3 regions of the Dickeya sp. CFBP 2040 genome follow, and region 3 is predicted to be linked to each of the others. Evidence: predicted binding sites of a transcription regulator. Region 3 holds the regulator's gene; each other region holds the start of a gene.

Region 1 (11,015 bases), on a different contig from region 3:
GAGGCAGTAGCAGCGGCACGTTTTTCGGCCACAGCCGGGCGAACCGGCAACGCCGCGGGGGATAACGCCGCCGCAGGCCGACGGGTGGGCGGCGTTGCTGCCTTGCTGCCTTGCGACGACAGGCGGAATGCGCTCACCGCTTCAGCCAGCAGCGATGCCTGAGACTGCAACGACAGCGCAGCGGAAGCCGACTCTTCCACCAGCGCCGCATTCTGCTGGGTGGTGGTGTCGATTTGCCCGACCGCAATGTTGAGCTGACTGATGCCATCGCTCTGCTCATGACTGGCCTGCGAGATCTCGTTGATGATGCCATGCACATCGTTAACGTGGCTGGTCAGGTCATTCATGGTGGATTCAGCGTTATCCACCAGATCCATCCCTTCCTGAATCTTGTCTACCGAATCATCGATCAGTTCTTTTATCTCTTTCGCTGCCGTAGCACTGCGTTGCGCCAGCGAGCGAACCTCGCCCGCCACTACCGCGAAACCGCGCCCTTGCTCGCCGGCACGTGCGGCTTCCACCGCCGCATTGAGCGCCAGAATATTGGTCTGGAACGCAATACCGTCGATCACGCCGATAATTTCAGCCATACGCATCGACGCTTCACGAATGCCCCGCATCTTATGGGTGACGGACAGCATCACTTCACCGCTGCGATTCGCGGCTGACGATGCCTGATTCGCAATCGACGTCGCCTGCTGGGTGTTGTCGGCGGTGTTTTTGATGGTCGAGGCCAGCTCTTCCATGGAGGCCGCCGTCTGCTCCAGCGAGCTGGCCTGTTCTTCGGTGCGGGAAGAGAGATCCTGATTACCCGCAGCAATTTGCGAAGCAGCGCTAGAGATAGCCTCCGCACCATCGCGCACCTGGCTGACAATCTGCCGCAGACTGGCATTCATGTGATCCAACGCCTGCAACAGCAACCCGGTTTCATCTTTACGGTTGGAAGAAATGTGTGAGGAAAGATCGCCTTGCGATACACGGTCTGCCATCGCCAGCGCCTGCTGAATCGGCTGGGTGACACTGCGGGTAATCGCCATCGCCACCCAGATACTGAGCAACACACCAGCACCCAGAATCGTTAGCAGAATCAGCCGGATGTTGAGGTAAGTGGACGACATGGTATCAATGGTGCCTAACATGGCTTTGTTATGGTAATCCACCAACCGGCGCACCGCATTACGGTACTCGCGCTGCGTCGGGTCAAGATGCTGATTAAATTCATCAAACGCCGCTTCCCGGTTGTGGTTTTTTACCAGCTCGCCGACTTTTAGCCCCGAAGCCAGAAACTGAGCGCGAATACGCTGTATATCGCTGATCAACTCCTGACTCTTCGCATCCTGAGATTCATTAGCATGTTTTACCAATGCATCCATCAGCCGGGTAATGTCTTTTGAGAGCGGGGGAATTTGGTCGGATATCGCCTTGATACGGTCATCGCCCGACACCAACATTAACTGCTGAGAAATTCGGACGGCTTCATTCACATCTTCTATCAGCGCGTTGGCATTAACAGTTTGAGGATAAATATCCTGCACAATGTCACGCGCGTTATCATGAAAACTTGACAACTTTGCTATTGATAATATACCCACACAGACCAACATAATAGCCAGCACGGCAAAACCAGCCCCCAGCCGATACCCTATTCGCCAATCAGATAAACGCATATTCAGTTCCTCACTCCTTTATTAAGAACACAATGCAACAAAGATGATTCTCAAGGGCAACGCACAGAGCTATGGCTAAAACAGACATCTCATCCGTTACAGTCATTGATCGTGATAAGGGAAAAACAACAGCCAGACAAATAGTTCAACCAGCCATCATAATGAAATGTTTCTCGTTCCCATTCCTGGCGACAAAAATCATTTCTTTTCCACAGTGGGTAAAACAAAAACATTAAAAAAGAGGTGTAAAACGTAGTGCAGACTAAGACCAGACTCAACGTCATCTGTTCCAGCAACCATTTAATATCCCCTGGCTTGACCCAGAGCTGCTATCGGCTGTTGTCTATAAACCTTTATATCGGGATCGGCAAAAACACTCAAAAATTAACCAGATATGGGGAAATATTATCGTTTAATTGTTATTGATCAAAAATAACAACATAAATCACTTACTTTTTGTATGGTTAATAGCAAGAAATCTACAGGCAGGCATCCGTCGTGCATGAGAAACAGCCTCAGTGATGAGCCACCTCGGTTAAGAAAGAAAGGGAATAACATGAGGTTTTATCAAGGAGTCAGTAAATCGCCTGACCCCGTATGGGCACCCCCGTGAAAGAGGCACACAGAGGCTGCACATCACGATAAAACCGCCCTTCCGGCTACCATAATGGGTAAACCGCGCAAAAAAATAGCAACAGCATATTGATTAACAATTGCTCGAATACATGATAATTATTCTTATAGGTTACTTTCTAATTTATACTTATAACGCTTATTAGAACACAGTTTCTTTTTTTCTTTTCGTTCCAACTAATCGTTCCAACTAAAAAATTCCTTTACCGTCTGTTGACACTATTTTAAACCTTGACTAATACTTAAATACTAAGGTCAAACAGGTGTTTTTTCTTCACCTTAACCTTAAATGGGGAATAGATAAGTTGCATATCGTTAGCAACTAAAAATGATAATAATCCGGTAACTATAACTACATGCGAACAAAAAAACTGCCACAAATAAATCTATTGCATTTAATTTTATTTATTTCCCTTACCAGTATGTTTGTTACATTACTGAATAGCTATTTCACTTTTTATCACGTGCAAAAAAAACTGCTTATTGAACAGGCAACAAAAGTGAACTCAAGTTATTCATACAAATTATCTGCAACTGTAGATAATTTTTTCTCTACGTCAGAAGAACAACTGTCTTACAGCGCGAGACTTATCGCCAGCCATATGAAGTCAGGAAATCTTGGCGCCCTGCAAGCCGAGTTGCAACGCATTCATCGGTTAAGCCATGCCTTTAACTCGATGGTGGTGGTAGCGGGAAATAGCCAGATTATCGCCGCCTCGCCAACGTCGCTTAATTTGCCCGGCATCATCCTGACCTCCAGCCAGCATCTTAGCAGACTGAAAGAAAGACGATTTTCTATCAGCCCCCCTTATACCTCCCTGAACGGCAATTATATTATTTTTATTTCACAACCTATTGTGGATAATTTAGGCAATTATCTCGGTTATATCGGTGGTTCCCTTTATCTGAATAGCCAGCGGGTTCTGAATGAGTTTATGAATACGCAATTCAGCAATGACAGTTTTAATACTTATGTGATTGATAAAGAAGGCACCATCATTTATCACCACGACATTACCCAAATTGGCGCTAAATTTAACGATTCACATGCCCTGTCCACGATTAGCAGTCAGAATAAAGGCAGTTTTATGATGCCGGATGAACAAGGTATCCCTTCACCGGCTTCATTTATTCGCACACAAAAATCAGACTGGATTATCATCACTCAACAGTCATTTCACTCCATTGAAGAAGCGCTGAATAACGTGATGCTCAATGTGCTCAGACAGGGTACGCCGCCAGGCATCCTCACGCTGCTGGCGATAAGCCTGCTGGCCTATTACATTGCCAAACCGCTACGCCGACTGGCGAAATCAGCCAGCAGCATGGAACAGCTCGGTGTGATAAACAAAATCCGCGCGGTCAAAGCCTGGTATCAGGAAGTCGAACAGTTAAAACGGGTATTGCTGATAGGTACGGTGCTGTTGCATAAACGTATTGGCCGCCTCAGCTCGGAAGCCCATACCGACCCGCTTTCCGGTATGCTGAACCGCCGCGGTATGCTGGAAAGCATGGAGGAGATCCGTGGCGAATATAAAAAAGTCTCCGTGATCGCCATTGATATCGATCACTTCAAAGCGATTAACGACTCTTTTGGTCATGACGTTGGTGATGAGGTCATTCGTAAACTGAGCCAACAGATCCGCAAAAACTACCGTAAAACCGATCTGATCTGCCGCATTGGCGGTGAAGAATTTCTGATTCTGCTGCCGGGTGCCGACATTACCGTCGCCACAGTAATCGCCGAACGACTACGCAATAATGTCGCCAACACGGTCTATATACCAGGTTCGCATCACCATCAGGTCACTATTTCAATTGGCGTGACCACCTTTAACCCACAGGAAGCAGCTCTGGATATCGCCATTAAAACGGCGGATAAGGCGCTGTACAAAGCCAAAAACAGCGGACGTAATCAGGTGGTGGTGGAATATCTCTCTGAAGATATGTCACTGGCACAACATTAACAACCGGTCCGGTATGCTCAATCGCAGCATACCGCCGGTAGTCATACCTGAAAACAAGGTTACTCAACGCCGCCTCTCCTTGACCACTGGCTTGATAGCTAAACTGTGCCGCTGGCGCGGTGCCTTCGGCAAGCGTCTTCGCTGTTCGGGCCGCCCGTGACGTGCTCCCAGCACGGCACGGGCTTTCGCTGCGTCCATGCGGCTCACCCGGCGAATCCGCTAGCCTCAGCACAGTTTTGACGCTGGAAAAACCACTTCCGTCAAATAGGAAGGTTTATCAATAACCTAAACTGATTAACCCCGATCCAGAATCGGTTTCAGGAACCGGGCGGTGTGAGATTGCTCGCACTGCGCCACCGTTTCCGGCGTGCCGGACACCAGAATCTCGCCGCCGCCGCTGCCGCCTTCCGGTCCCAAATCGACAATCCAATCCGCGGTCTTGATCACATCCAGATTGTGCTCTATCACCACAATGGTGTTGCCCTGATCGCGCAACTGATGCAAAACCGCCAGCAACTGCTGAATATCGGCGAAATGCAGGCCAGTCGTCGGCTCGTCCAGAATATACAGCGTCTGCCCGGTGCCACGCTTCGACAGCTCACGCGCCAGCTTCACACGCTGCGCCTCACCGCCGGACAACGTGGTGGCGGACTGCCCCAGCCGAATGTAGGACAAACCGACATCGATCAGCGTTTGCAGCTTGCGCGCCAGCGCCGGAATGGCATCAAAGAACTCGCGCGCCTCTTCAATGGTCATTTCCAGCACTTCATGGATGCTCTTGCCCTTGTATTTAATCTCCAGCGTTTCGCGGTTATAACGTTTGCCTTTGCACTGGTCACAGGGCACATAAATATCCGGCAGGAAGTGCATTTCCACCTTGATAACACCGTCACCCTGACAGGCTTCGCACCGCCCGCCGCGCACGTTAAAACTGAAGCGGCCAGGGTTATAGCCACGGCTGCGCGCTTCCGGCACGCCGGCAAACAATTCGCGGATCGGCGTAAACACACCGGTGTAGGTGGCCGGGTTCGAGCGAGGGGTACGACCGATCGGGCTTTGATCGATATCGATCACCTTGTCGAAATGCCCCAGCCCCTGGATCTCGCGGTACGGTGCGGGTTCGTTCAGTTCACCGCCGTTAAGCTGACGCTGGGCAATCGGGAACAGCGTATCGTTGATCAGCGTCGATTTACCGGAACCGGACACGCCGGTAATGCAGGTGAACAGCCCGACTGGCAACGTCAGGGTCACGTCTTTCAGGTTGTTGCCGCGCGCGCCAATCAGTTTCAGTACTTTAGTCGGATCGGCCTGCACCCGCTGCGCCGGGATCTCGATTTTGCGCGCGCCGCTCAGGAACTGCCCGGTCAGCGATTCCGGCACCGCCATAATCTGCGTGGCCGTGCCTTCGGCAATCACCTGACCGCCATGAACACCTGCGCCGGGACCGATATCGATGATATGGTCAGCGGCACGGATGGCGTCTTCATCATGCTCTACCACAATCACCGTGTTGCCGAGGTTGCGCAGGTGAATCAACGTCTCCAGCAGGCGTTCGTTGTCGCGCTGATGCAGACCGATTGACGGCTCGTCCAGCACATACATCACCCCGACCAGACCGGCACCGATTTGGCTCGCCAGACGGATGCGCTGCGCCTCACCGCCGGACAAGGTTTCCGCCGAGCGCGACAGCGACAGGTAATTCAGGCCGACGTTAACCAGAAAGCGCAGCCGATCGCCAATTTCTTTCAGCACTTTTTCGGCGATTTTCGCCCGCTGACCACTCAGCTTGATGTTATGAAAAAACGCCATCGCGTGGCCGATGCTCATATCGGCAATCTGCGGCAGCGTTGTCTGCTCCACATAGACGTGGCGCGCTTCTTCACGCAGGCGGGTGCCGTGACAACTGGCGCATGGCCGGTTACTGATGAACTTCGCCAGTTCCTCACGCACCGCGGTCGATTCCGTCTCTTTGTAGCGGCGCTCCATATTGTTGAGCACCCCTTCGAACGGATGACGACGCACTGAGGTGTCGCCGCGATCATTGATATACTTGAACTCGATATTTTCCTTGCCGGAACCGTACAAAATCACCTTGTGAATCGCCGGGCTGAGGCTATCAAACGGTGCTTCCACATCGAACTCATAGTGCTCCGCCAGTGAACGCAGCATCTGGAAGTAGTAGAAATTGCGGCGATCCCAACCACGAATGGCGCCGCCAGCCAGCGACAGCTCGCCGTTCTGCACCACACGCGCCGGGTCGAAAAACTGCTGTACGCCCAGCCCGTCGCAGGTCGGGCAGGCCCCCGCCGGGTTGTTGAATGAAAACAGCCGGGGTTCCAGCTCATGCATACTGTAGCCGCACACCGGACAGGCGAAATTGGCGGAAAACAGCAGTTCCGGCGCGTTCGGCTCATCCATATCCGCCACCACAGCGGTGCCACCGGACAACTCCAGCGCGGTTTCGAACGATTCGGCCAGGCGCTGCGCCAAATCGTCACGCACTTTAAAGCGGTCTACCACCACTTCGATGGTGTGTTTTTTCTGCAACTCCAGCTTCGGCGGGTCCGACAGGTCGCACACTTCGCCGTCGATACGCGCGCGGATATAGCCCTGCGTCGCCAGGTTCTCCAGCGTCTTGGTGTGTTCGCCCTTGCGGTCTTTAACCATTGGCGCCAGCAGCATCAGCCGCTTGCCTTCCGGCTGCGATAAGACATTATCCACCATCTGGCTGACGGTCTGGGCATCCAGCGGAATATCGTGTTCCGGGCAGCGCGGCTCACCGACACGGGCAAACAGCAGACGAAGGTAATCGTGGATTTCAGTGATGGTGCCGACGGTAGAACGGGGGTTGTGCGAGGTGGATTTTTGCTCAATGGAAATGGCGGGCGACAACCCTTCAATGTGGTCCACATCCGGTTTTTCCATCAGCGACAGAAACTGGCGCGCGTAGGCCGACAACGACTCCACATAACGACGTTGCCCTTCAGCATACAGCGTATCGAACGCCAGCGAGGATTTGCCGGAACCGGATAACCCCGTCACGACGATCAACTTATCGCGTGGAATAATCAGGTTAATATTCTTCAGGTTATGGGTTCGGGCACCACGAATTTCGATCTTATCCATGCATACTTTTCCCGCAATAGACGCTGTTTTTTATCCTTTACGAAAGAAAGGAAAGCGATAGAAAAGGCCGATTATGGCATAAACAAAACTGAATGGATATCCAGTATTTGACTGCAATAACAGCAATATGGCAAATAAAGACGCAAGCTGGCTCGCGGCTCTCGCACCGGTATAATCTATAGCACTGACGTGCTAGAATTATTCGTTTAAACTTTTAAAACGTGATTGTTCAGGAGACACCAACATGGCCAGCAGAGGCGTTAACAAAGTGATTCTTATCGGGAATCTGGGTCAGGACCCGGAAGTCCGTTACATGCCGAATGGCGGCGCAGTCGCTAACCTGACTCTGGCCACGTCGGACAGCTGGCGCGACAAGCAGACCGGCGAGCAGAAAGAGCGCACCGAGTGGCACCGCGTTGCACTGTACGGCAAGCTGGCGGAAATCGCCGGCGAATACCTGCGCAAAGGCTCTCAGGTGTATATCGAAGGCCAGTTGCGCACCCGCAAATGGCAGGATCAGAGCGGTCAGGATCGCTACACCACCGAAGTAGTGGTCGATATCTCCGGTAGTATGCAGATGCTGGGTGGCCGCGCAGGCGGCGGTGCACCAGCCGGTGGCGGCATGGGCGGTAATATGGGTGGTGGTAACGCGCCACAAGGTGGTTGGGGTCAACCGCAACAGCCGCAGCAAGCCAACCAGTTCAGCGGCGGCGGTCAGTCCCAGTCCCGTCCGCAGCAAAGCGCGCCGATGCCAGGCAACGAACCGCCGATGGATTTTGACGACGACATTCCGTTTTAAAAAACACCCTGGCATTTTTTAAAACGGTTCTGATTCTTAGTGGGCTGTCGCAGAGAAAGCGACAGCCCCTTTATATTACGATGCTCGTGGTGAATAGCGGATATTCACTAATGGAGGATGGAAACGAGCATACCATTGCTGCGCCTACAGGTTGCTCGCAGGCAATGATTTTATACCCTAAATAATTCGAGTTTCAGGAAGGCGGCAAGGGAAGGAATCCCGATGAGCTTACTCAGGTAAGTGATTCGGGTGACTGAGCGCAGCCAACGCACCTGTAACTTGAAGTATGACGGGTATAAAACCAGACATAGGTAGCTCTGATTATATTCCCCTTCAACAACCGCTACTCCGTTCCTTGCCACCATTTTGAATTCGGAACATCCCAAGGCAGCGCAGGCTGTGTGCGTATTTTTTTGTATTCGCCATTGCAGAAATGATACGAAATCAACTCTAAGAAATGGCGTTTTTCTCCATCCGGCTTGAATGTTATAACAAACAGCAAAAGGGGATTCTTTGCAGACTGCCAAATATTATTAATCTCCTTAACTTCATCATCTACACGACCAGATTTACAGTAGGAAATGAACGCAGAGAAATGTTTTTTATCGCTATCGGATTCAATTTTTTTAAGTTTTTCAATTTTATCATTCCCTTTTTTCCCCTAATTCATCCCACGTCCATTCGACGTTGGCCATTATCGTACCGTTAGCGTCACGAATTACTGAACCTGTTCTATTACCAGACTCAAAAAATAAATAACACCCTAGTAAATCAGCATATTTCTTAACAGCACACCCAATATGATTCGTCCAATTCACGCTATAGATATACTTTCTGTTTGGAGCAGGAAAATCCTGATACCAGAAAGCGTTAAATATAACAACAAAATCTTCCATTATTGTTTCCATCAGACACATCCTCATAAAATGATATAGTTAGCACCATCACAATAATAAATCACAAAATTATTGTCAGGCCATACTCTCATAAATTATCGAGTATTAATCATTTGCTGTACTTCTGCAAATAAAATCATCCAAGTAGCTTCGCCAAATAATATTCCATTTTTTGGGCATAGAAGTTAAAAAATGGGGTGTCGCCGGCCACTTAATGAGTTCAGCACTTAAAAAAATATGAGTTCTCTTTTTTCATCACGTTACTATGCCATTCATCATGGCTAATTTACGTATTATTCCGTTGAACGTCCCAATACGCTTTTCGGCACACGCACCATCAGCAATACTGTCTTTTATTTAGCGCTTAAACATGTAGTGCCCCCCGCACCGACTCCCTGATCACCACATGCCCGGCCAGCTCGATGCGCTGGGCGACGCCAAGCGCCTGTGCAGGCAGCAGTTGTTGGGTCAGCAGGTGCAGCGCGGCGCACGCCATCTCTTCGAACGGCAGATGCACGGTGGTAAGCGACAGCGGCAACATGTCGAGCGGCAGAATGTCGTCCATGCCCATCACCGAGAAATCATCCGGCACCCGCAAGCCGTGCTGACTGAGCGCGTCGATTACACCAATGGCCTGATTATCGGCAGCGCAGAAAATGGCGGTGACGCCGAGCCGGTCCGGGTGACGCGCCAGCCAGTCGAGCAGCGCGTCGCGGGCGGTCAGCGGCTGAAAATCCGGCAGCGACAGAATCAGCCGCTCATCGGGTGCGATCCCGGCTTCAGCCAGCGCATCCCGGTAGCCGCGCTCGCGTTCACGGATAGTCTGACGCGAAGGCCAAGTCAGATGCAGGATGCGGCGGTGCCCCTGCGCTATCAGATAACGTACTGCGGCGGCGGCTGCATAGTGGTTGGCAGGCATCACGGCGTTAAGCCGCATGGTCGGGTCTTCGCCGTTAATCAGCACCGCCGGCACGCCGCTTTCCGCCACCGCATTCAGCAAGGCGGAATGATCGTCATTGACTATCAGGATACCGTTGGCCTTATCGCCCCGCAGCGCCTGTAACAGTTGCTGTTCGTTGATGCTGTCCGGCTCGCCGACAAACGGGCTGAGCTGGATGTTGCGCTGCTGGCACAGGGTTTTTAGCCGGTTGATCAACGTCAGCGACACCAGATTAAGGTCGCTTTCCAGCATCAGATTACGCGGCGTCGCCAGCATGATGTGGCGCAGCGGCTCCGGGTTCTGCGCCGTTTTACTCGCCTTGTGCAGCGGATACCCCTGCTCGGCAGCAATCGCCATAATCTGCTGGCGCACTTTGGCGCTGATGGGCGCGGTGCCGTTCAGCACCCGCGATACCGTACTGATCGACACGCCCGCACGCTCAGCAATATCTTTGAGCGTCTTCATTTATTTCATTCCTGTGTTGGCAATACCGGTGGTGATGTATTTTTGCAGGAACACGAATACCGCCGTCACCGGCAGCAGCGACAGCATGGTCATCGCCAGAATATAGTGCCACTGTACCGAGAACTGCCCCTGAAACGCATTCAGGCCGATTTGCAGCGTAAAGTTATCCTGGCTGGACAGCACAATCAGCGGCCACAGGAAGTCGTTCCAGCGCCAGATAACCGAGAAGATCGCCAGCACTGCCAGCGCCGGCGCAGTGAGCGGCAGGATGATTTTCCAGTAGATGCGAAATTCGCTGGCGGCGTCGATGCGTGCCGCTTCGATCAACTCATCCGGAATGGTCAGCATGTACTGGCGCAGCAAAAACACCCCGGTGGGCGTGGCGATAGTCGGGATGATCACCCCCCACAGGTTATCGCCCATACGCAGGCCAATCACCACCAGAAAGGTCGGCACCATTACCACCGACAGCGGGATCATCATGGTGGACAAGAATAACGTCAGTACCGTGCCGCGCCCGCG
Region 2 (11,015 bases), on a different contig from region 3:
CGTCGCTTCACTGGCATCCACCGCCGGTTTGATGTTAACAGTTAGCACCTGATCCGGCTGGATAAATTGGATGGCGTCCTGACAGTCTTGTTCATCAGCCTGTACGCCATACGGCAAACGCACTGCGATGAACCGGTACTCGGCTTTGCCTGTTTCCTGGCGCAATTCGGTGATCGCTGTCTGGCATAGTTTGCCCGTCAGCGTTGAATCCTGCCCGCCACTGAGTCCCAGAACCAGGCTTTTGACGAATGGGTGTGCTTTCAGATAATTCTTTAAAAAATCAACACTCACCCGAACTTCCTGCGCCGGATCGATGGTGCTTTTCACCCCTAGCGCCTGAATGATTTCTCTTTGTAATGACATCTCCACCCCCTGAACTTATTGATGTGCCAGAACAATTGTTCACATCGCCAGAGAGTAACGTTAATTCCGATGGAACAAAAGAACAATAAGAAGCCGGTGGTTTTACATCACACCGGGGGGCTTTTTCGTCAACGAGTAGTCTGTTGAATGACAACCATTGATTTGAAAAAACCGTTGCGGCTGTCTAGTCTTAGCAACACCGATAGCGAATGAGGTAATAGCATGAAGAAAAAACGTTTATTCATGTGTATCGCTGCAAGTGCACTGCTGCTTTCCGGGTGTATGGTTTATGATCGTGCAGAGAATTTCTTCACTAAACCTGTAGTGAAGGATGTGAAAAAAGGCATGAGCCAGCAGGAAGTGAATCGGATTGCCGGACCCGCATCGACGCAAGCCACAATGCTTCATGCACGGGGAACCTGTAATACCTATGTGTTAGGCACTCATGACGGTAAGATTCAGTACTACTTCGTCAGCTTTGATGAAACAGGTCATGTGTTGAACAAGGGATTCCAGAGTTGTCAGGAATACGACACCAATCCAAAATTCTGACTGAAAATAGAAATGCCGGAGTGGGAAACTGCTCCGGCATTTTTTATGACTGATAAGGGAACTAACGATGCGTTAACGCCGCATCATCATCCCGGTTGAACACTGCTTTATCGGTCTGTTTTAACCACTGGCTGGTAAGGGTGCCGGCTGTCATCGAGCCGCTGACATTGAGTGCAGTGCGGCCCATATCAATGAGCGGTTCAATTGAAATCAGCAACGCGACCAGCGTCACCGGCAAACCCATGGCCGGCAGGACAATCAACGCGGCGAAGGTGGCACCACCACCAACACCCGCCACACCGGCTGAGCTGAGGGTCACAATACCTGCCAGAGTGGCAATCCACATCGGGTCCCACGGATTGATGCCTACCGTTGGCGCAACCATGACCGCCAGCATCGCGGGGTACAATCCGGCGCAGCCGTTCTGGCCGATGGTAGTGCCAAAGGAGGCGGCAAAGCTGGCGATGGATTCCGGCACGCCGATACGGCGTGTCTGGGCTTCGATATTCAGCGGAATGGTAGCGGCGCTGGAGCGGCTGGTGAAGGCAAAACTCAGCACTGGCCAGACCTTGCGATAGAAACGGGCCGGGTTTACGCCAGCCAGCGCCAGCAACAGGGCATGAACGCCAAACATTAATGCCAAACCAAGGTAGGACGCCACGACAAAGCTGCCGAGTTTGAGGATGTCCTGCAGGTTGGAACTGGCGACCATTTTGGTCATCAGCGCCATAACGCCATAAGGCGTGAGACGCATGACCAGACGAACCAGCTTCATCACCCAGGATTGCAGCGTATCAATAGCCGTTAATACACGCTCGCCTTTTACCGCATCGTCCTTCAGCAACTGAAGGGCGGCAATGCCGAGAAACGCGGCGAAAATCACTACGCTGATGATCGAGGTTGGGTTAGCACCGGTCAGGTCGGCAAACGGATTTTTAGGGATAAACGACAGCAGCAGCTGTGGTACGTTCAGGTCTGCAACTTTGCCGACATAACTACTTTGAATTGCAGATAACCGGGCGGTTTCCTGTGCACCCTGTATCAACCCTGATGCGGTAAGCCCAAACAGATTGGTCACAAAGATACCGATTAAGGCGGCGATAAGCGTAGTAAACAGCAAGGTGCCAAGCGCAAGCAGACTGATTTTCCCCAGTGATGAGGCGTTATGCAGTCGGGCGACTGAGTTGAGAATGGATACAAATACCAGCGGCATTACAATCATCTGTAGCAGTTGCACATAGCCATTGCCGACGATGTTGAACCAGGAGATAGATTGTTTGACGACAGGATTGTCATCGCCATAAATCAGATGTAATACCAGACCGAACAGAACGCCGGTAAGCAGACCCAGCAGCACTTTTCTGGACAGGCTCCAGCTTTTATTACCGCCATACCCTAGTGTGAAAAGCAGTACAGCAAACACAACTACATTTATTATCAGGGGAATATTCATCCCACGACTCCTTTTTTAATGACCATGGCCGCCACGGTTAATAAAGAAACGTGACCAGCGTAGTCGTAGCATAACAGGTCTGCTATATCGCAGTTATATAGAGATGAAGCACATTGTTAGAGCGAAATGGAATAACTCCGGCAGGTGTTGAGTCAACGAGTCAGTAGCTGGTGCAACTGCTGGTTGATCTGCTGTAGCCACCGTGCTGGTTCGCCATAATGCCAGGATTCGAGCGGTTGTTGCGGTTGCCAGAGCATAAACAGAATCAACCCCAGGCATAGCAGTCGCTCCAGTTGGTTCCCTTTGTCGCTATTAAGGATGGGCAGACGAAAACGCCAGCGACAAGGCCATAACAGCGGCACACCTGCGGTGGTCAGCATATCGGCAACAATGTGGCTCAAATAGCCGACGATCATGGCGTGATAGACATCGCCCGGTAATGGCCAACCTGCCGGTAGTCGGGTGCGGATGATATAGATACCGATAAATATCGCCAGCAAACTGTGCGTGAAACCGCGATGACCGCACAGCCTGGCAATCGGTACGGAAATCCATTTCAGGCGCTGGCCCAGGATAGACTTCGGGTGGTCGATGTCGGGTAACAGGGCAGTCAGCATAGCGGCGGGGATGATGTGCCACCAGTCGCCTGTTGCCAGAGCGGGCGATAATTCTGCTTTTTTGGCGAAGATTGCGCTGGCTACGGCAAACAGGAGGTGTCCTTCCGCGGTCATGAAACATCTCAAAAACTGTCATTTTATACAGTATAAAAGATTGTCGTGAATGACGAAAGGTGTGACGCTGTAACCAGTTATTTTTTATCCGATTGATTCAAAAAATTTTTCTTTACTGACTGCGACATGTTTTTAATAAAAAAGCCCCAACGAAGGCGTCGGGGCTTAAAAGAAATAATCCGTAATTATTCTTTCATGGCGCGTTTCAGAATACGCTCAGCCTGGCGTTGGAAATATTTGGCCGTTTCTTCCACCGATTTTTGACCGTAATCGATATACTGAATAGCATCGCCAAACAGGGCGACAATCTGCGGGTCGTCAAAATAAGGCGAGGTTTTGGTGTCATGCGGCAAAGACAAGGCCAGATTCAGGCCCGCTACCGATGGATCGCTATCCTTGATGATGCCGTCGGCGCGTAACTGTGCAACAGCGGCTTTACTCAATGGTACACCACGCTCCAGACCCAGCGCCTGAATGCCTTCCTTGCTGTTCAACAGGTAGTTGATCAGCATGGCGGCTTCTTTCGGGTGCTTGCTGGATTTGCCGATGGACAACATCTGAGCCGGTTTGAAGAACAACCCCGCTTCTTTGGCGCCTGGCAACATCGGGTAAGCACCCAGTTCCAGTTTGGCAGGTGGTTGCAGGTTGTCTGAATATTTGGTGATAGTGGAGTTCCACATGTAGGTGCCGCCCCAGTCACCGGTAATCCACGGTTTCATTTCATACATGTTGCTCTTGCCGAATGACGCATAGTATTTCGCCGACGGCATAACGTGGGCATCAACCAGCTTTTTGTACATCTCGAAGAATTCTATCCATTGTGCATCGGTATAGGAGAACTTCTTGTTTTTTTCATCCACCGCCGGGATGCCATATTTCTGCACCATGTAAGAGTTCAACAATGCCAGTGAGTCCTGATGTTCCAGTACCAGCGGGTAGAATTGATCGCCCAATTTTTCCTTGAACACTTTGCCGGCGTTCAGCAACTCATCCCAGTTTTTCGGTGCGGATAAGCCGGATTTCTTCCAGGTTTCGGTGTTGTAATAAAATACACGGGCTGTCACGGAGATCGGAATTCCGTTCAGTTTGCCGTCTACCGTGGTGGCTTGCAGTTCTTTCGCATCAAACTGCGACAGATCCAACACGTCTTTCACCTTGTTCAGATCGTAGAAGCCATCACCGGTGCGGGAGAAAATCGGTAACCAGTTCCAGTTGGTTTGCATGACGTCTGGCTCGGTGTTGCCAGCGATCTGGGTAGTCAGGCGCGACAGATGACCATCCCAACCGGTGTATTCTGCTTTTACTTTGATGTCCGGATATTTTTTCTGGAATTCATCAATCGCTTTCAACGTCACCTGGTGGCGGCCATTGCCACCCCACCATGACATGCGTAGATCAACCTGATCAGCGGCGAAAGACTGGTGTGCTATCAGAGCCAGAGAAGAGGCAATCAATGTTCGTAGGATGACTTTTTTCATCGGTTATACTCCTGTTAAAGAGAGATATTTTGTTCTGTTTTTGCATCGAAAATATGGCATTTATCCATATCAAATCTGAAATACACCTGACGATTCAGACCATTGCTAATAATCATCCTCGCTTCGTCTGACGGCATACGGCTGGTCAGTTCAAAACCATCGACCTTGATGTACATAAAGAATTCGTGGCCCATGTTCTCAGCACGCACCAGCTCACCCTGGAAATGACCGCCGTCGAAAGGCGTTTCCGATACCGTGACATATTCCGGACGAACACCGAAGCAGATGTCTTTACCCACGTAGTCGCGTACTTTGTCTTGCCGCGATTGGCTAAGGCTCATGGTATAGTGGCCTACCTGCAACGAGATCTGGCCGTTATCTTCCAGCAATTTGCCCGATTTGATGTTCATTTCCGGCGCACCGATAAAACCGGCGACAAACATATTCTTCGGGAAGTGGTACAGGTTATCCGGCGTATCCACCTGCATGATGTGACCCAGTTTCATGACGCAGATACGGTCGCCCATGGTCATGGCTTCAGTCTGATCGTGCGTCACGTAGACGCTGGTAGCGGGGTGGCCGCTCTTTTTCAATTGCTTATGCAGATCCGAAATACGGATACGCATTGAGGCGCGCAGCTTGGCGTCCAGGTTGGAAAGCGGTTCGTCGAACAGGAAGACATCCGGCTTTTTCACGATGGCGCGACCGACCGCCACACGCTGTGCCTGACCGCCGGACAACTGGCGTGGCAGGCGGTCCATCAACTCTTCCAGTTCCAGAATCTTAGCGGCTTCATTAACCTGTTCGTCGATCTTGTCTTTCGGCATCTTGCTGAGCTTCAGGCCGAAGGCCAGGTTTTCTCGAACCGTCATGTGCGGGTAGAGGGCATAATTCTGGAACACCATGGCAATACCGCGATCTTTCGGCGCCAGATTATTGACTATTTTGTCACCGATGCGAACTTCACCGCCGCTGATGGTTTCCAGCCCAGCCAACATGCGCAAGGTTGTGGATTTCGCACAGCCTGATGGTCCTACAATCACCATGAATTCGCCGTCTTTGATCGTCAGGTTGATACCGTGAACGGCTTTGAAACCGTTGGAGTAGACTTTTTCCAGTTTGTTGAAAATGACTTCAGCCATGATAAATCCTCAATTAACCTTTAATTCCGCTGCTGGTAACGCCCTGAACGAAGTAGCGCTGAGCCATGAAGAAAATGATGATGGACGGCAGAATGGAAATACTCGCCATTGCCAGAATTTCGTTCCATGGTGCGCCTTCTGTCACGTCGATAGACATTTTCAAAGCCAGCGCAATGGGGTATTTGTCCACGCTGTAAACGTAAATCAGTGGGCCGATAAAATCGTTCATTGACCACATAAACTGGAACAGGGCGACCGAAATAATGGCCGGTTTCAGAATCGGCACCACTACGTACCACAGCACCTGCCAGGAGTTGCAACCATCTATCTGCGCGGCTTCTTCCATATCACGCGGTACGCCGCGCAGGAACTGAATCAACATGAACACGAAGAACCCTTGAGTGGCGAACGCAACCGGTACATACAGCGGCAGGTAGCTGTTCAGCATTCCCATTTCACGGAACATGATGTACTGCGGAATCAGTAGCACGGTGCTTGGCAGCAACATGGTGGCTATCAGGGTGGCGAACCAGAAGTTCTTCCACGGAATCTCAAACCGGGCGAAACCGTAAGCCACGATAGTGGAGGAAATCACCGTCAGCACGACCTTCGGGATCACATATTTGAAGGTATTGACCATGTAGTGACCGAAGTTGTATTCGGTGCCGGTTTTCCAGCCGTTGATAAAACCATCCCAGGTGATGTGTGTTGGCCACAGACTCAGCGTGGTGAAGATCTCATGGTTCGGTTTGAACGATGCCGAGAACATCCACGCCAGCGGGTAGAGCATCAGGATGCCGACAGCCAACAAAATGGTGTAACGGATGCCTGCGCTGATTTTTTCACGGCGCAGCGTACGGCGAACTTCTGCCGCTGCGATATCCTGCGCAGACAGTGGAGAATGAATATCAGCCATTTTTTCCTCCTTTATCGGCGGAGTAGAACACCCAGTATTTAGACGATTTGAAGGAGATAGCGGCGAATACGGCTACCACCAGGAACAGCACCCACGCCAGCGCTGCGCCGTACCCCATATCAAAATATTTGAAGGCCGTATCATAGATATAGAGCGAGAACAGATAGGTGTAGTGGGTGGGGCCACCGCCGGTAATGACGTAGGGGGCGGTGAACTCCTGAAACGCCTGTGTCGTTTGCATAATGAAGTTGAAGAAGATAACCGGTGTAATCAGCGGCACGGTCACTTTCAGGAACATCTGCCATTTCGAGGCACCGTCGATCATCGCCGCTTCATACTGGGATTGCGGCACGTTTTGCAGTGCAGCCAGAAAGATCACCATGGCGGAACCAAACTGCCAGACACGCAGCAGGGTTACCGACATCAGCGCCAGTGCCGGCTCGCCGAGCCAGTTAACCGGATCGACGCCAAAAACGCCGATAAAGCTGTTCAACAGACCATCGATGGCGAACAGGGCGCGCCACAACACGGCGATAGCGACGCTGCTGCCGAGAATAGACGGTACGTAATAGGCGGTGCGGAAAAAGCCAATTCCGCGTAACTTGAAATTCAGCACGAATGCGATAAGCAGTGCGAAAATGAGTTTCAGCGGGATAGTTAAGAAGACATAAGCAAAGGTGACGCCCATGGATTTCCAGAAAAGATCGTCCTCCATAAGCATCCGGTGATAATTTTCCAGGCCGGTGAATGTGGGCGGACTCATTAAATCATACTCAGTAAAACTGAGTACAAACGATGAAATAAAGGGAAAGGCGGTGAAAACTATCAACCCTATTATATAGGGCGAGATATAAGCTAACCCCAGCATTCTGTTTTCGTTCATAATGCCTACCTGCGTTAGTAATGATGAATCTGTAAAAGAAAATCAGTGTATTAATTGTTGTGGGTAAATAAATTCTGTGTCGTAAATAACCCGGCTTTCTCCATTAATACGATAGTCACCATGGATATATCCCCCTTGCGTCAGGATGGCGGGGATTTCCGTCCACGTATTTCTGCAGGCGGCGATGAGTGTCAGTAAAATGGCAGGAAAGGGATCGTCAAGTCGTACATAACGATGATGTTCAGAGCGAACGAATAAACCGTGATGGAAATGGCGTTTAAATAAAATTTCCGCCATTTGCCAGGCATATTCTGCCCATTGCGCTGATTGTGTCGCCTGCGCCAGTTCGGTAATTGCCAGCAGCAGAAAAGGAGAGGTGGATTGATGAATGCCTTGTCTTTCCAGGCGTGACAACATGGTGACGATCAGCATGTACAGGTCGTCATCGTCGCTCAGTCGCCAGGCGCGCGCCAGCGGCAGCAAGTAATCGCCTTCCAATGGGAACGGTTTAAGAACGGTACCCGCTTTACCGTAATAACCATCGCGTTTGAAGCGGTAACCGGTCATGTCCTGGCCGTTATTCCACATTGGACGCAGGCTGTTGCTGTCAACATCGTACGCATATTGGTAGTAATTTTTCAGACCAGCGATGACCGATGTCAGGATTTCATCGTCTGGTTGGTGGTGCAGAATATCGAGCATCGCCAGCGGGTTATCGATCAACAGCGGACGCATGTCGCGGAACAGCACGTTAGCCTCACGGGCAATGGCGCCGAATTCCGGACCGAACTGCCGCTGCGCGCGATCACCGAACCAGGATTGGGTTTGGTTATCGTCAGCCGGCACCGGCTGGCGCTGCAATGGCGAACTGAACTGGTAAGCTGGCATACCGGTTTCCGGGTTACGTGCCAGTACATATTGTCGATAAAGATGCTTACCCCAGGCTGCTGCGTGCATATCACCGCTATGGCGAGCATAAGCAAAAGCGGCGTAAATCAGGTCGGTACCTGCATTAACGAAGGTTAGCCCTTTGGTTAACGGCAGTTCTGGCCATGTAGCGGGGTTTACCACATCGTGGCGAGAATGCAGAAATACGTTTGGGTCGCGTTGTTTGGCATAATCGCCGTGACGCCCCAGATCGAGACAGTCCCAGTTTTCTACATGTGCATTCCAGAATCCCTGAATAAAATGACGGATTTTTTCCGGATTAACCTGATAAAGAAAATCGTAATAAGGCAGATGGTGTTTTAATTCATGTACCAATGATTTAGATTCCGGCCCTTCGCTGTCCAGCGTATCGAGATTAATAAACCGGTGACCGCCCCAATAAAAAAGCCCGCTATTTTCATCGACAAAGCGACTCAGAAAATAGTCGCTCTGAGAAAATGCAGACTGGCGATATTTTTCCATTTCTGTGACGGTACTCATGGAAACCAATAGCTTCAGCCAATTTTGCTGACTGGCAAAATTGGAAATGGGAGCGTTATGACCATCAGGAAATTGCCAGACAACGGGCGACCGTGTTTTTATCTCAAATCCATCAGCCAATAGCGGTGTTGGATGGATGGCGCTATGGCCGTATTGCTGAATCTTTTCAATATGGCTGCTAATCGCTACTAGCCACTGGTCGATTTGCCATTTTCTGCTGGTGTTTAAATCAGTAAAAATACTCATGGACTACCTTCTTGTAGAACCTGAGGACACAGTTCTTTATAAATAGAAACATTGTTTTGATTGATTATATTGCTCGGATTATATCTTCGTCATGTGCTCAATAGTGAAAGTGTGATCAAAGTCGGAACGTTGTTTTGAAATTTTTTTATGAAGAATTTGGAAACTATTGCTGGTGGCGAAACTTTTTAACTTTTTGATTTACAAAAAAAGGCACAACTTGGTGTTGTGCCTTTGACCATGAAAGAATTTTTTTGGGAAAATTAACGAGCCAGCCAGCCACCGTCAACGGCGATGGTATAACCATTGATATAATCAGATGCACTGGAGGCCAGGAAGACTGCCGGGCCTTGCAGATCTTGCGGCAGACCCCAACGGCCAGCCGGGATACGATCCAGAATTTCTTTGCTACGGTCTTGATCGGCACGCAACTGCTGGGTGTTATTGGTTGCCATGTAGCCGGGTGCAATAGCGTTGACGTTGATGTTGTGTTGCGCCCATTCATTGGCCATCAGACGGGTAATACCCATGACCGCGCTTTTGGAAGCAGTGTAGGAAGGCACGCGGATACCACCCTGGAAGGACAACATCGAAGCGATATTGATAATTTTACCGCCATGACCTTGCTTGATGAACTGACGGGCAACGGTCTGTGACATGAAGAATACGCTCTTGATGTTCAGGTTCATCACATCGTCCCAGTTTTTCTCGCTGAACTCGATGGCGTCTTCACGACGGATAATACCGGCGTTGTTGATCAGAATGTCCACTTTACCTAACTCGGCAACGGCTTTTTCCACCAGCGCCGCATGACCGGAGATATCGCTCATGTCAGCGGTCAGGCTGAGGAAACGACGGCCTGTGGCAGTGACTTTTTCGATGGTTTCTTTCGGTTCAACAATGTTGACGCCGACGATGTCACAGCCGGCTTCAGCCAGACCGACAGCCATACCCTGACCCAGGCCGGTATCGCAACCGGTGATCAGTGCCACTTTGCCTTGTAAATTGAATGAATCTAGAATCATAGCGTTGATCTCTCTGTAAGCGACATAGTTTGTCGTGAGCTTGTTACTGGGGAATACCGGTTATACCCATCACATTTTAGGTTGTGGTTGATTGGCTATTTTCGCTCATCCCCATTACGCCATCGGATTTGCTTACGTGCCGCTCTCCCGCAACATGAAATCTTTCAGGCCAGCCGCCGTTAGTACTGTTCGTTCACTAACCTTGACATTAGCCATGTCTGAGAAAACCTGATTATCGCCAACTATCCCCAGATAAAGGCGTAACCAGTGGTACTTACGCCCGAATGAATCGATCAGCCTGGTGAAATTACCGCCTGCTCGTTCAGTAATCTTATCAATGTGGTTTTGCGTCATGGTGCAGGCGTCTGCATCAAACACGCATCCGATCAGAAACTCGCATCGCAGGCCAGCGGTATCAAGCTGGCGGACGTGATCGCCGTGGAGGCTCCGACGGATTGGCATGGCTATTCCTCGATTTCAAGTAGAAATCAGGCCATGAACCTGACAGGAAAGCGCCGGGCGGAACAGATAACCTTGCGTGGCAGTGACAACGTCACCTGAGCCTTTTTGCCCGGTTCTTTCGTGTTGTGACGCGATAATAGTGTGGTTGAGATGTGAATTCAATAAAAATGAAATAATGTTTTATTTATTTCTTGAGAGGCATCATGGTTTTGCTTATTTTATGTTTCATCTGATGCTGATGTTACTAGAATAGCGGTATTTATCCTTTGTGCTACCTTGATTATTCAAGGGAGGCACGCCGTACTACTGTAAGGAGAAACCATGAGAAGGTACTTTATT
Region 3 (11,015 bases):
GTTCGTTTTTTGACGTGAGTGAATCGGCGTTCAGCGAGCCTGCAGACAAGGTTTCACAGAAAAATTTCGCTTAACGCAAAAAAAATTTTTTTCCTCCCTTGAAGCGCTGTGAAACGTCCCCATTTAGTTCACCACAAGGCCGGATGTGAGGGTACACCCGGTGTTTAACCTAAGCTGATATGGACTTTCTCAAAGGAGAGCTATCAATGAAAATTCGTCCATTGCATGACCGCGTAATCGTCAAGCGCAAAGAAGTTGAGTCAAAATCTGCTGGCGGCATCGTTCTGACCGGTTCTGCAGCGGGTAAATCCACCCGTGGTGAAGTCCTGGCTGTTGGCCATGGTCGCATCCTGGAAAACGGTGAAGTGAAACCGCTGGACGTGAAAGTAGGCGATATCGTCATTTTCAATGATGGCTATGGCGTGAAGACGGAGAAGATCGACAACGAAGAGGTGTTGATCATGTCTGAAAGCGACATTCTGGCGATTGTTGAAGCCTAATCTTACGTAATCATCTGTGAACTGAACGAAACGAATTCAAGGGAAACTACCAATGGCAGCTAAAGACGTAAAATTCGGTAATGACGCTCGGGTAAAAATGTTGCGTGGCGTTAATGTGCTGGCTGATGCAGTAAAAGTTACACTGGGCCCGAAAGGCCGTAACGTAGTGCTGGATAAATCCTTCGGCTCCCCGACCATCACCAAAGACGGCGTGTCCGTTGCGCGTGAAATTGAACTGGAAGACAAGTTCGAGAACATGGGCGCTCAGATGGTGAAAGAAGTTGCCTCTAAAGCCAATGATGCAGCAGGCGACGGCACCACCACGGCGACAGTACTGGCTCAGGCTATTGTTAACGAAGGTCTGAAAGCCGTTGCTGCGGGCATGAACCCGATGGATCTGAAACGCGGTATCGATAAAGCGGTTATCGCTGCTGTAGAAGAACTGAAAAAACTGTCCGTTCCTTGCGCTGATACCAAAGCTATCGCTCAGGTAGGTACCATCTCCGCCAACTCCGACGAAACCGTGGGCAAGCTTATCGCTGAAGCCATGGAAAAAGTAGGTAAAGAAGGCGTGATCACCGTGGAAGAAGGCTCCGGTCTGCAAGACGAGCTGGACGTGGTTGAAGGTATGCAGTTTGATCGCGGCTACCTGTCTCCGTACTTCATCAACAAACCGGAAACCGGTTCTGTTGAACTGGAAAGTCCGTTCATCCTGCTGGCTGACAAGAAAATCTCCAACATCCGCGAAATGCTGCCGGTGCTGGAAGCTGTTGCCAAAGCTGGCAAACCGCTGCTGATCATCGCTGAAGACGTAGAAGGCGAAGCGCTGGCAACGCTGGTGGTTAACACCATGCGCGGTATCGTGAAAGTCGCTGCTGTCAAAGCTCCGGGCTTCGGTGATCGTCGTAAAGCTATGCTGCAGGACATCGCTACTCTGACTTCTGGTACTGTGATTTCTGAAGAAATCGGTCTGGAGCTGGAAAAAGCCACTCTGGAAGATCTGGGTCAGGCCAAACGTGTGGTTATCAACAAAGACACCACCACTATCATTGATGGCGTGGGCGACGAAGCGGCAATTCAGGGCCGTGTGACTCAGATTCGTCAGCAGATTGAAGAGGCGACTTCCGACTATGATCGTGAAAAACTGCAAGAGCGCGTAGCTAAACTGGCTGGTGGTGTTGCGGTTATCAAAGTTGGCGCAGCCACTGAAGTCGAAATGAAAGAGAAGAAAGCCCGCGTTGAAGATGCGCTGCACGCGACCCGTGCTGCCGTTGAAGAAGGCGTGGTTGCCGGTGGTGGCGTGGCGCTGGTGCGCGTAGCGGCGTCTATCAGCAAACTGACTGGCGACAACGAAGATCAGAACGTAGGTATCCGTGTTGCACTGCGCTCTATGGAAGCACCGTTGCGTCAGATCGTATCTAACGCGGGTGAAGAGCCGTCTGTGGTTGCTAACAACGTGAAAGCCGGTGAAGGTAACTACGGTTACAACGCTGCGACTGAGCAGTATGGCAACATGATCGACATGGGTATTCTGGACCCGACCAAGGTAACCCGTTCTGCTCTGCAGTACGCGGCTTCTGTGGCTGGCCTGATGATTACCACCGAATGTATGGTCACCGAACTGCCGAAAGGCGACGCGCCTGATTTAGGTGCTGCCGGCGGTATGGGCGGAATGGGTGGTATGGGCGGTATGATGTAATCTGCCACGTAACTGCAGCGATATTCTCGCTGTGGTGCCTGTCACACGAAAAAACTACCCGGCCAACGCCGGGTAGTTTTTTTTAATGGCCGTAAGCCAACCTGGATGTTCCTTGTAATGGTAATGCACGTTCTGTGCGAACGTACATCATGTGCGTGACGCCCCACTGGTTTGCAACAAAATGTGAGATGAGCGGGTATGTTGTTTGAAATTCATGCAAATCGTTAACGTACGGTTCGAAGCCGGTTATCAGCGTGCAATTCTTCGCTAGAATAAGCATCTGCGCTACAATTAGCAGCGTATTTTATTTATTAAACACCAGGTGGAATGGGATAAATGTCTGATGAGGCGTTGGCTAGCCTGCACTCGGTTGAGTGGTGCGCGCCCGAAGATTTACCTGCGTCCGTGGCGGATTGGTTGGTTTACCGCGATTCGATGACGCGCCGTCTGGAACGGTATTGTATGCGATTGACCGTGCAGGTCGGCAAAGAGCAGTTTGTGTCGTCGCTGGATATGGCTGGTGAGCCGGAGTTGTTGCCGCTGAGTGAGCGCTATTGGCTACGTGAGGTAACGCTGTTAGGTGACGGCAATCCCTGGTTATTTGGTCGCACGGTAATACCGGAGCAGACGCTGGAAGAGGCTGATATTGACCTGACGCAGGTCGGTAATACGCCTCTGGGGCGTTATTTGTATTTACAAGGGCCACCGCCGCGCGATGTCATTCAAACTGGTCGATGCGGATCATTGTGGGTGCGGCGTTCACGTGTGCTTTTGTCGGGCAATCCGTTGCTGATCACCGAGCTATTTTTGCCGGATGCCCCCGTTTATTTCCCCGACGCCCATCAGGGCTGAGTGCAGAAGGAGAATCAGGCGTTGGAACGATTGTTAACGTCAGGACGCTGGGGCGCGTATTTCCGTTTGATGCGTATCAATAAGCCGATTGGCACCCTACTGCTGTTATGGCCGACACTGTGGGCGCTGTGGTTGGCAGGGCGTGGAACGCCGGCTCCTTGGACGCTGTTGGTGTTTGTCGCCGGGGTGTTCCTGATGCGTGCGGCAGGGTGTGTGATTAATGATTACGCCGACCGCCATTTTGACGGGCATGTTAAACGTACTGCGGCACGCCCGTTGCCTGCCGGATTAGTGAGCGAACAATCTGCCAAGGTACTGTTTGTCATACTGGTGTTGCTGGCGTTTGGCCTGGTGCTGACCATGAACCCGTTGACTATCTGGCTATCGGTTGCTGCACTGGCATTGGCCTGGGTATACCCGTTTATGAAGCGAGTCAGTCATCTGCCGCAACTGGTGCTGGGTGCGGCGTTTGGCTGGTCTATCCCGATGGCTTACGCCGCTGTGAGCGAGTCGTTACCTGCTACCTGCTGGCTCATGTTTTTTGCCTATATCTGCTGGACTGTGGCCTATGACACCGAATACGCGATGGTTGACCGCGATGACGACCTCAAGGTCGGGATAAAATCTACTGCTATCTTGTTTGGTCGTTATGACACCTTGATTATTGGCCTGCTACAACTGATGACGCTGGTGGCGATGCTGGCGCTGGGTCGGATGATGGGGTTGGGACAGATTTTCTACTGGTCAGTGCTGGTGGCAGCGGTGTTGTTCGCTTATCAGCAGAAACTGATTGCCCGGCGTGAGCGCGAAGAGTGTTTTCGGGCGTTCCTCAATAACAATTATGTTGGCATGGTGCTGTTTTTCGGCATTCTGTTTGGTCTGTAATAACAGCCCTGCGGCGTCTCCGCAGGGCTTACTGTTACTCAGCGTCTTCCTTTTCTACCAGACTAACGACGGGTTCGTTGCCGCTGTCGCTGCTCTCTTGTGCCAGACTGGCGCTTTCAATCGTCAGCTTCACTTCCGGGGTAAGTAGTTCGCCCAGAATGTTATACATCGCCTGGACGTGCTCCAACACCGCTTCACCACTGTCACCGACATACCCTTCGTTACGCAACGTGTTGACCAGCGTAGAGAACACCGCTTTATCGAAAAATTCTGGCGCGTTGATGCCATGCAACACTGAGAGGCGTTGAGCCATGCTGCGGCTTTCTTTCTCCAGCGCTCCCCGGCTTATCGTGGGGTTGGCGTTCAGCAATGCCAGAGTAATAGCATAACGCTGTAGTGTTTCGCGGACACCCGCAGCCAGCAATTGCAGCGTACGGATACGTGCGGGGTGTAACTCCAGCACGTCATCCTTGCTCAAAATGAGTTGCTGACGCGCCAGTTCCGCAACTAATTTGTCCAGCACGTCAGCCAGTTCAGCTTTTTCGTAATGCAGGAACAATTCAGCCTGCAGCAGTGGGTAAATCAGTGTGATTTGACGTAACAGTTCCGCCGTGGTGATGCGACGGCAATACATCACAATACTGGCAACCAGCGACGGCAGCACCAGCATATGATGGATGTTATTGCGGTAGTACGTCATCAGTACTGCCTGCTCGCGCGGCAGGACGATAATATCGCCGACGTTGTCTTTCTCTACCTCGAACTTGTCCATGCTTAGTGCATGATCCAACAGCTCGGCAGCGGTTTTGTTCGGTACCGTGATATCGTTGCTGTAAGGAACGTTACGTAGTAGTTGCAGATAGCACTCCAGTTGTTCTTCCATCTGCTCGCGTGTTAGCGCTCGCTGACGTGAGGCCAGCAACGCGGTACAGCACAGGTTCATGGCGTTGGCCGCTGCTGCGTTATTGATACGCACCATGATGTCGTCGGCGATATCCTGTACGGTAGGTGTCAGCCAGGCTGGGCGCTGCGGGTCGATAGGGTCGATAGCGTCACGCCATTGCGGTACATGGTTGTTGAGGTAGGTGGTTAGCGACAGCGGTTCACCGACATTAACGTACCCCTGACCAAGATTGCGTAATTTACGCAGCCCCCGCATCATCTGCAGGAAGCCCTCTTTCTCTTTCGTGGCACCGCGCAACTCTTTAGCGTAGGTTCCCACTTCCATCACATGCTCATAACCGATGTAAATCGGCACCAATGTGATAGGTCGGGGACCGCCGCGCAACATTGCCTGGATGGTCATCGACAGCGTGCCGGTTTTGGGTTCCAGTAAACGACCCGTGCGGGAGCGGCCACCTTCGACAAAGTATTCCACCGAATAGCCGCGGGTAAACAACTCGCCCAGATACTCGCGGAACAGCGTGGAGTAGAGCTTGTTTCCTTTGAAGGTGCGTCGGATGAAAAATGCGCCCAGACGACGGAAAACCGGGCCTGCTGGCCAGAAGTTAAGGTTAATGCCGGCAGCGATATGCGGTGGCACCAGCCCTTGATGGTAGAGCACGTAGGAGAGCAGCAGATAATCCATGTGGCTGCGGTGACAGGGAACATAGACGATTTCATGCCCATCCTGCGCCAGTTGGCGCACCCGCTCGGCATTGTGCACGTTGATGCCCTGATACAGACGGTTCCAGGTCCAGCTCAGCACCCGGTCAGAGAGTCTGACGGCTTCATAAGAGAAGTCGGCGGCAATTTCTTCCAGCAGGGTAATGGCATTTTGCTGGGCCTTGTCATGGGAAATCTTCTTGACCCGTGCTTCATCATCAATCGCCTTGGCGATAGCATGGGAGGACAACAACTTATTGAACAATTCCTGACGGACCGGCAAACGCGGACCAACAGTTGCCAGCCGCAGACGTGAGAAGTGCATACGGGCTACGCGCGCCAGCTTATGGGCGATAGTCTTGTCGGTGCCGTGCTCAGTTGCCATATAACGCAGCGATACGGGGACGGAGAAGCGCACAAAACTGTCGCGCCCCAGCCATAAAACGGCGAAGAATTTCTCGATGCCGTTCAACAGGCGCAGGTGTGGGGTGTCCTGACTTTGTCCCTCACGGCCTGGTGAACGACCGAACATGACCGAAACCGGCACCATCTGTATGTCGAGTTCCGGATTGTTACGGTGCAGATCCAGATAGTCGTGGAACAATTTTATCGACTGCTGTTTGGGTACGTAGTAACGAAACAGGCGTGGGCCATCGTTGACGAACACGTGGCTCGGCAGGGTTTTCCCATCGATCTGTAGCGGTTGCAATGGGTCCGGCAGACTTAGCTCCAGACATTTGGTGCGCAGAGTCAGCAAATCTGCCTTGGAGTTGTAGGGCAGGACATAGAAAATTGGCCGCGTCGGATCCAGTCGTTGCTCATTAACGGGGTCCTGTGGAATAACCTTACTTCTTACCAGTAATTTTAGCGGGAAATTCAGTAGTTTATAGTAAATTATACGCCAACCTGACATAACAACCAGAAGCCTCTTGTTAGCAATTCGGGCCAAGGATACCAGAAACCAAACAGGATATCTGTGGTGATGAAACCAGGGGGGCGCGTTAAAATCATGACCAATCACAAATTAAAGGCGGAGTACGCATGAACAAAGCAACCGGAATGACCCGAATTATCAAAGCGACGGGTTATTCGCTGCAAGGGTTGAAACAGGCATGGCGGCATGAAGCGGCGTTTCGCCAGGAAGTATTGCTTACGCTTGTCGCGGTAATGATTGCCTGCTGGCTACCGGTTTCCATGGTTGAGCGGTTGCTATTAATCGGTTCTGTCGTGCTGATCGTGCTGTTTGAACTGGTCAATAGCGCTATTGAAGCCGTAGTGGACCGGGTTGGGATGGATTACCACGAGTTATCTGGTCGGGCTAAAGATATTGGTTCGGCGGCAGTATTCGTTGCCTGTTTGTTGGCCGCGGTGGTATGGGGAGCGATACTGTGGAACCGTTTTGCGTGACGATTTGCATAATCACAGAAAAATCCGTGCAATCGTGATATCGCGGTTCCCATCGGCACTTTCCCTGTATATACTCACAGCGAGACTGTATAAACAAACAGGGGGCGGAATGAAAGCGCTAACTACCAGACAACAGCAGGTTTATGATCTGATTCGCGATCATATTTCACAAACCGGTATGCCGCCCACCAGGGCCGAAATTGCCAGTCAACTTGGCTTTCGCTCGCCAAATGCAGCTGAAGAGCACCTCAAGGCGCTGGCGCGTAAAGGCGTCATTGAAATCGTCACCGGTGCTTCGCGCGGTATTCGTCTGCTGATGGAAGAAGAAGATCAGGGACTGCCGTTAATTGGCCGTGTTGCCGCAGGTGAGCCGTTGCTGGCACAGCAGCATATTGAATGTCACTATCAGGTAGACCCGGCGATGTTTAAGCCCAGCGCTGATTTTTTGCTGCGGGTAAGTGGTATGTCGATGAAAGACATCGGTATTCTGGACGGCGATTTACTGGCGGTGCATAAAACGCAGGATGTACGTAACGGTCAGGTCGTGGTGGCGCGTATTGAAGATGACGTGACGGTCAAACGGCTGAAAAAACAAGGTAATATTGTGCAACTGCTGGCAGAAAATAAGGATTTCGCGCCAATCGTTGTCGATTTGCGTGAACAGAGTTTCTCCATTGAAGGTTTGGCGGTCGGTGTGATCCGCAACAGTGACTGGAGCTGATGCCCTTGTTTCAGCTCGCCTTATCGTGGGTGGTGATGACAACCGCCCATTGAGGTAGCTTGTCTGGATGAACGCCTGTATTTGCCGGTTGCGTTACAACGTGGTTGATCACCGAAGTGGGATGCAGACAAGCGTGTTTAGGAAGATTAATGTATTCCGGAAGAATGGTGTGAAGTAATGCTCCACACTCGGCAGGCATTTTCCATCATTTAACGTTTTTCACATTTAACGTTTTTTCACCATGATGCTGTGATCATGATTACAGCTGTCCCGATGCTCGCAAGACTCCACTTTCAGGCATTCGCCACACAAGCCGTGAGCTTCCACCACACTGTGGCGTAGGGCAAAGCCCGCCTGCTTCGCCAACTGGTGCAGGGTTTCCTCAATACCTTCTGTCTGGCGTTCTGTCACTTGCCCACAACGATCACAAATAAATAGCGCCGACGTATGACTATGCTCTTCGAAATGATGGCACAGCACATAACTATTGGTGGACTCTACTTTGTGGATAAAGCCTTGTTCCAGAAGAAAATCCAGTGCGCGATAAACAGTAGGCGGTTTAGCCTGGGGTTCGGAAACACGGAGCAGATCCAGCAGATCATACGCGCTGATAGCACCAGGTTGCTGGGCCATCAATCGCAATACCTCTTGACGCTGAGGAGTCAGACGCACGTTGCGTTGCTGGCAAAGCTGTTCAGCCTGGGCAACAAGTTTGTCCGGATTGGTTGAGTCCATTGCAGTAACCCTGAAGCGAGTGTGAAATTATGGCGGCATCTTACCATGACTGGACAAAAACGCCGAGACGGCGGCTTCAAGGTTGTTCTGAACTCCCTCAGCCAATAAGACATGGTGCCAGCAATGGTTCAGGGAAGGCGTTTTTTAGTTGCGTTTAACATTATTGCAGGTGCAACTAAGCCACCAGATCGATCAGTAATGCGCGTGTGGCGGTTTCTGCCCGGAAAGTGAGGCGGTTTTCCTGCTGGACAAACGCGCCGTCGCCGCAGTGCAACACGTTGGGTGCGGCGCTAATATTGCCATTGATGCTGAGGATACCGTGGATCGATTGCAGATAGGCGCGGTTACCATTCAGTGTCAGGCTATGTTGCTCACCTGCCGCCAGATTCAGATGATGTATCCAGACCTGTTGGCGCAGATGGAGGGCATTAGCTGATTCATCCGGTGATGCCAGTAATTGATAAGGACGCTGTGCTTCTAGCGTGAGTCGTTGCAGACACTGGTTCTCCCGCGTTGGACAGGCATCCAGCCATAGCTGCAACCGGGTTAGTGGCGTGTCGTTGCCAACATTATGTTCGCTGTAGCTGACAGTAGGCTGGGTGGCGAGCAGCAGCGCTTCGCCTGCTTTGGCGCGCGTATGGTTACCGTTGCTGTCGCGGTATTCCGCTTCGCCCTGCAATAAAATGTTCAGAATATCGACGCGCGGGTAGGTTCGCGGCTGAAAAGAGGCACCTGGCGCCAGTACTTCCTGATTGAGAACCCGTAGTGAAGCAAACCCCAGTAATTCAGGATCAAAGTAATGACCAAAAGAAAAGGTGTAACGTGCCTGCAACCAGCCATAGTCAGCCTGGCCGCATTGTTCTGCTGCTCTGCTAATGATCATGGCATTTGACCCTGATAATTATTAATAAAATGATAGTAATTGTCTGGACGATGGATTGTTAGCCAGTTAATCTGGTTAGTATATTCAAAAATCCTGAATGAGTGAGAGAATGGCAAAAGAACGGGCATTAACACTAGAAGCATTAAGGGTTATGGACGCCATTGATCGCCGTGGAAGTTTTGCCGCCGCTGCCGATGAACTGGGGCGTGTGCCTTCAGCCCTGAGCTATACCATGCAGAAATTGGAAGATGAGCTGGATGTGGTGCTGTTTGATCGCTCTGGCCATCGCACTAAATTCACCAACGTCGGGCGGATGCTGCTGGAAAGGGGGCGTATCCTGCTGGAAGCCGCCGACAAGTTGACTACCGATGCTGAAGCGCTCGCACGAGGATGGGAAACCCATTTGACCATCGTCATGGAAGCGCTGGTGCCGACTGAGCGCCTGTTTCCATTGCTGGATAAACTTTCGCTGAAGGCTAACACTCAGGTGTCGTTGCTGACTGAGGTGCTGGCTGGTGCATGGGAGAGGCTTGAGCAGGGCAGGGCAGATATTGTTATCGCACCTGACATGCACTTTCGTTCCTCTTCGGAAATTAATACCCGCAAACTCTATTCAATGAAGAGTGTGTACGTGGCCAGCCCGGATCATCCAATTCATGATGAGCCAGAGCCATTGTCGGAAGTCACGCGCATCAAATATCGCGGTATTGCGATTGCCGATACCGCCCGCGAACGTCCAGTGCTGACGGTTCAGTTACTGGATAAACAGCCGCGCCTGACCGTGAGTTCAATGGATGATAAACGGCGTGCATTGCTGGCGGGGTTGGGGGTGGCGACCATGCCGTATGAGCGGGTGGCGCAGGATATCGCCGAAGGGCGATTGCGGGTCGTGAGTCCGGAAAATACCATCGAAGCCCAAATTATCATGGCATGGCGTCGTGATAGTATGGGTGAAGCTAAAGCGTGGTTTTTACGGGAAATACCACGCATATTCAACGCGCATTGATGATGGCGCAGGCAAAGCATAACGCCGTCGGCTGAATTCCCCACCGACGGCGTTGTCAGGTATAGCCTGGTGAATTGTCTGTACGTTTACTACAGCGCGTTCACTACAGATTTAGTAACGCTTATCCCGGCCATGTGGTGCGGCCAGATCCCCATCCGGGCCTACCGAGATGATGCCGTAAGGATTAATCGTGCCATGGCTACGGTAATAGTGGTGGCGAATATGCTCCAGATTCACCGTGTCGGCTACCCCCGGTAACTGGTAGATTTCACGCAGATAACCATACAGATTGGGGTAATCGCTAATCCGGCGCTGGTCACATTTGAAATGGGTGTGGTAGACCGGATCAAAACGGATCAACGTCGTCCACAAACGGATATCCGCTTCGGTGAGCCGATCTCCAGCCAGATAACGTTGTCGGTCAAGGATCGATTCCAGCCGATTCAGCGCATTAAATACCAGCCTGACTGATTCATCGTAAGCCTGCTGGGTAGTGGCGAAACCGGCTTTATACACGCCGTTATTAACCTGATGGTAAATCCACTCGTTCAGGTCATCGATTTGCCCCTTCAATTCCAACGGATAGTAATCATCAGGTGCGGCACCGCAGCCGTCGAAGGCACTGTTTAACATACGGATGATATCGGCTGATTCATTGCTGACAATCGTGTGCTGCTGTTTGTCCCAGAGTACCGGAACGGTGACGCGTCCGCTGTAATCGG

The links. Region 3 encodes LexA, which represses DNA repair genes until DNA is damaged. Its sites were predicted from a motif close to TNCTGTATGTACATACAGNA; they were not measured.
Region 1: a site for LexA is predicted at 7,480-7,499, ahead of uvrA (excinuclease ABC subunit UvrA). Genes of this name have one in related genera too.
Region 2: a site for LexA is predicted at 3,113-3,132, ahead of Dpoa2040_RS14225 (metal-dependent hydrolase). Genes of this name have one in related genera too.

The regions. Positions count from the first base shown of each region.
Region 1 is NZ_JAAVXH010000087.1:150,483-161,497, forward strand. Features, by position in the region: gene Dpoa2040_RS12410 (methyl-accepting chemotaxis protein) at 1-1,667, opposite strand, end outside; gene Dpoa2040_RS12415 (sensor domain-containing diguanylate cyclase) at 2,723-4,267, shown strand; gene uvrA (excinuclease ABC subunit UvrA) at 4,562-7,393, opposite strand; gene Dpoa2040_RS12425 (single-stranded DNA-binding protein) at 7,638-8,192, shown strand; gene Dpoa2040_RS12430 (hypothetical protein) at 8,837-9,100, opposite strand; gene Dpoa2040_RS12435 (LacI family DNA-binding transcriptional regulator) at 9,453-10,493, opposite strand; gene Dpoa2040_RS12440 (carbohydrate ABC transporter permease) at 10,494-11,015, opposite strand, start outside.
Region 2 is NZ_JAAVXH010000092.1:45,559-56,573, reverse strand. Features, by position in the region: gene nadE (ammonia-dependent NAD(+) synthetase) at 1-363, opposite strand, end outside; gene osmE (osmotically-inducible lipoprotein OsmE) at 586-915, shown strand; gene Dpoa2040_RS14230 (L-cystine transporter) at 977-2,368, opposite strand; gene Dpoa2040_RS14225 (metal-dependent hydrolase) at 2,521-3,099, opposite strand; gene Dpoa2040_RS14220 (ABC transporter substrate-binding protein) at 3,285-4,577, opposite strand; gene Dpoa2040_RS14215 (ABC transporter ATP-binding protein) at 4,592-5,719, opposite strand; gene Dpoa2040_RS14210 (carbohydrate ABC transporter permease) at 5,733-6,635, opposite strand; gene Dpoa2040_RS14205 (carbohydrate ABC transporter permease) at 6,628-7,518, opposite strand; gene pelW (pectate disaccharide-lyase PelW) at 7,561-9,192, opposite strand; gene kduD (2-dehydro-3-deoxy-D-gluconate 5-dehydrogenase KduD) at 9,453-10,214, opposite strand; partial or broken gene Dpoa2040_RS18535 (hypothetical protein) at 10,347-10,564, opposite strand; gene Dpoa2040_RS14185 (cupin domain-containing protein) at 10,998-11,015, shown strand, end outside.
Region 3 is NZ_JAAVXH010000006.1:104,496-115,510, reverse strand. Features, by position in the region: gene Dpoa2040_RS00775 (co-chaperone GroES) at 207-500, shown strand; gene groL (chaperonin GroEL) at 553-2,199, shown strand; gene ubiC (chorismate lyase) at 2,536-3,051, shown strand; gene ubiA (4-hydroxybenzoate octaprenyltransferase) at 3,073-3,936, shown strand; gene plsB (glycerol-3-phosphate 1-O-acyltransferase PlsB) at 3,971-6,454, opposite strand; gene Dpoa2040_RS00750 (diacylglycerol kinase) at 6,583-6,948, shown strand; gene lexA (transcriptional repressor LexA) at 7,058-7,669, shown strand; gene zur (zinc uptake transcriptional repressor Zur) at 7,895-8,404, opposite strand; gene Dpoa2040_RS00735 (pirin family protein) at 8,580-9,287, opposite strand; gene Dpoa2040_RS00730 (LysR family transcriptional regulator) at 9,397-10,293, shown strand; gene Dpoa2040_RS00725 (glutathione S-transferase family protein) at 10,405-11,015, opposite strand, start outside.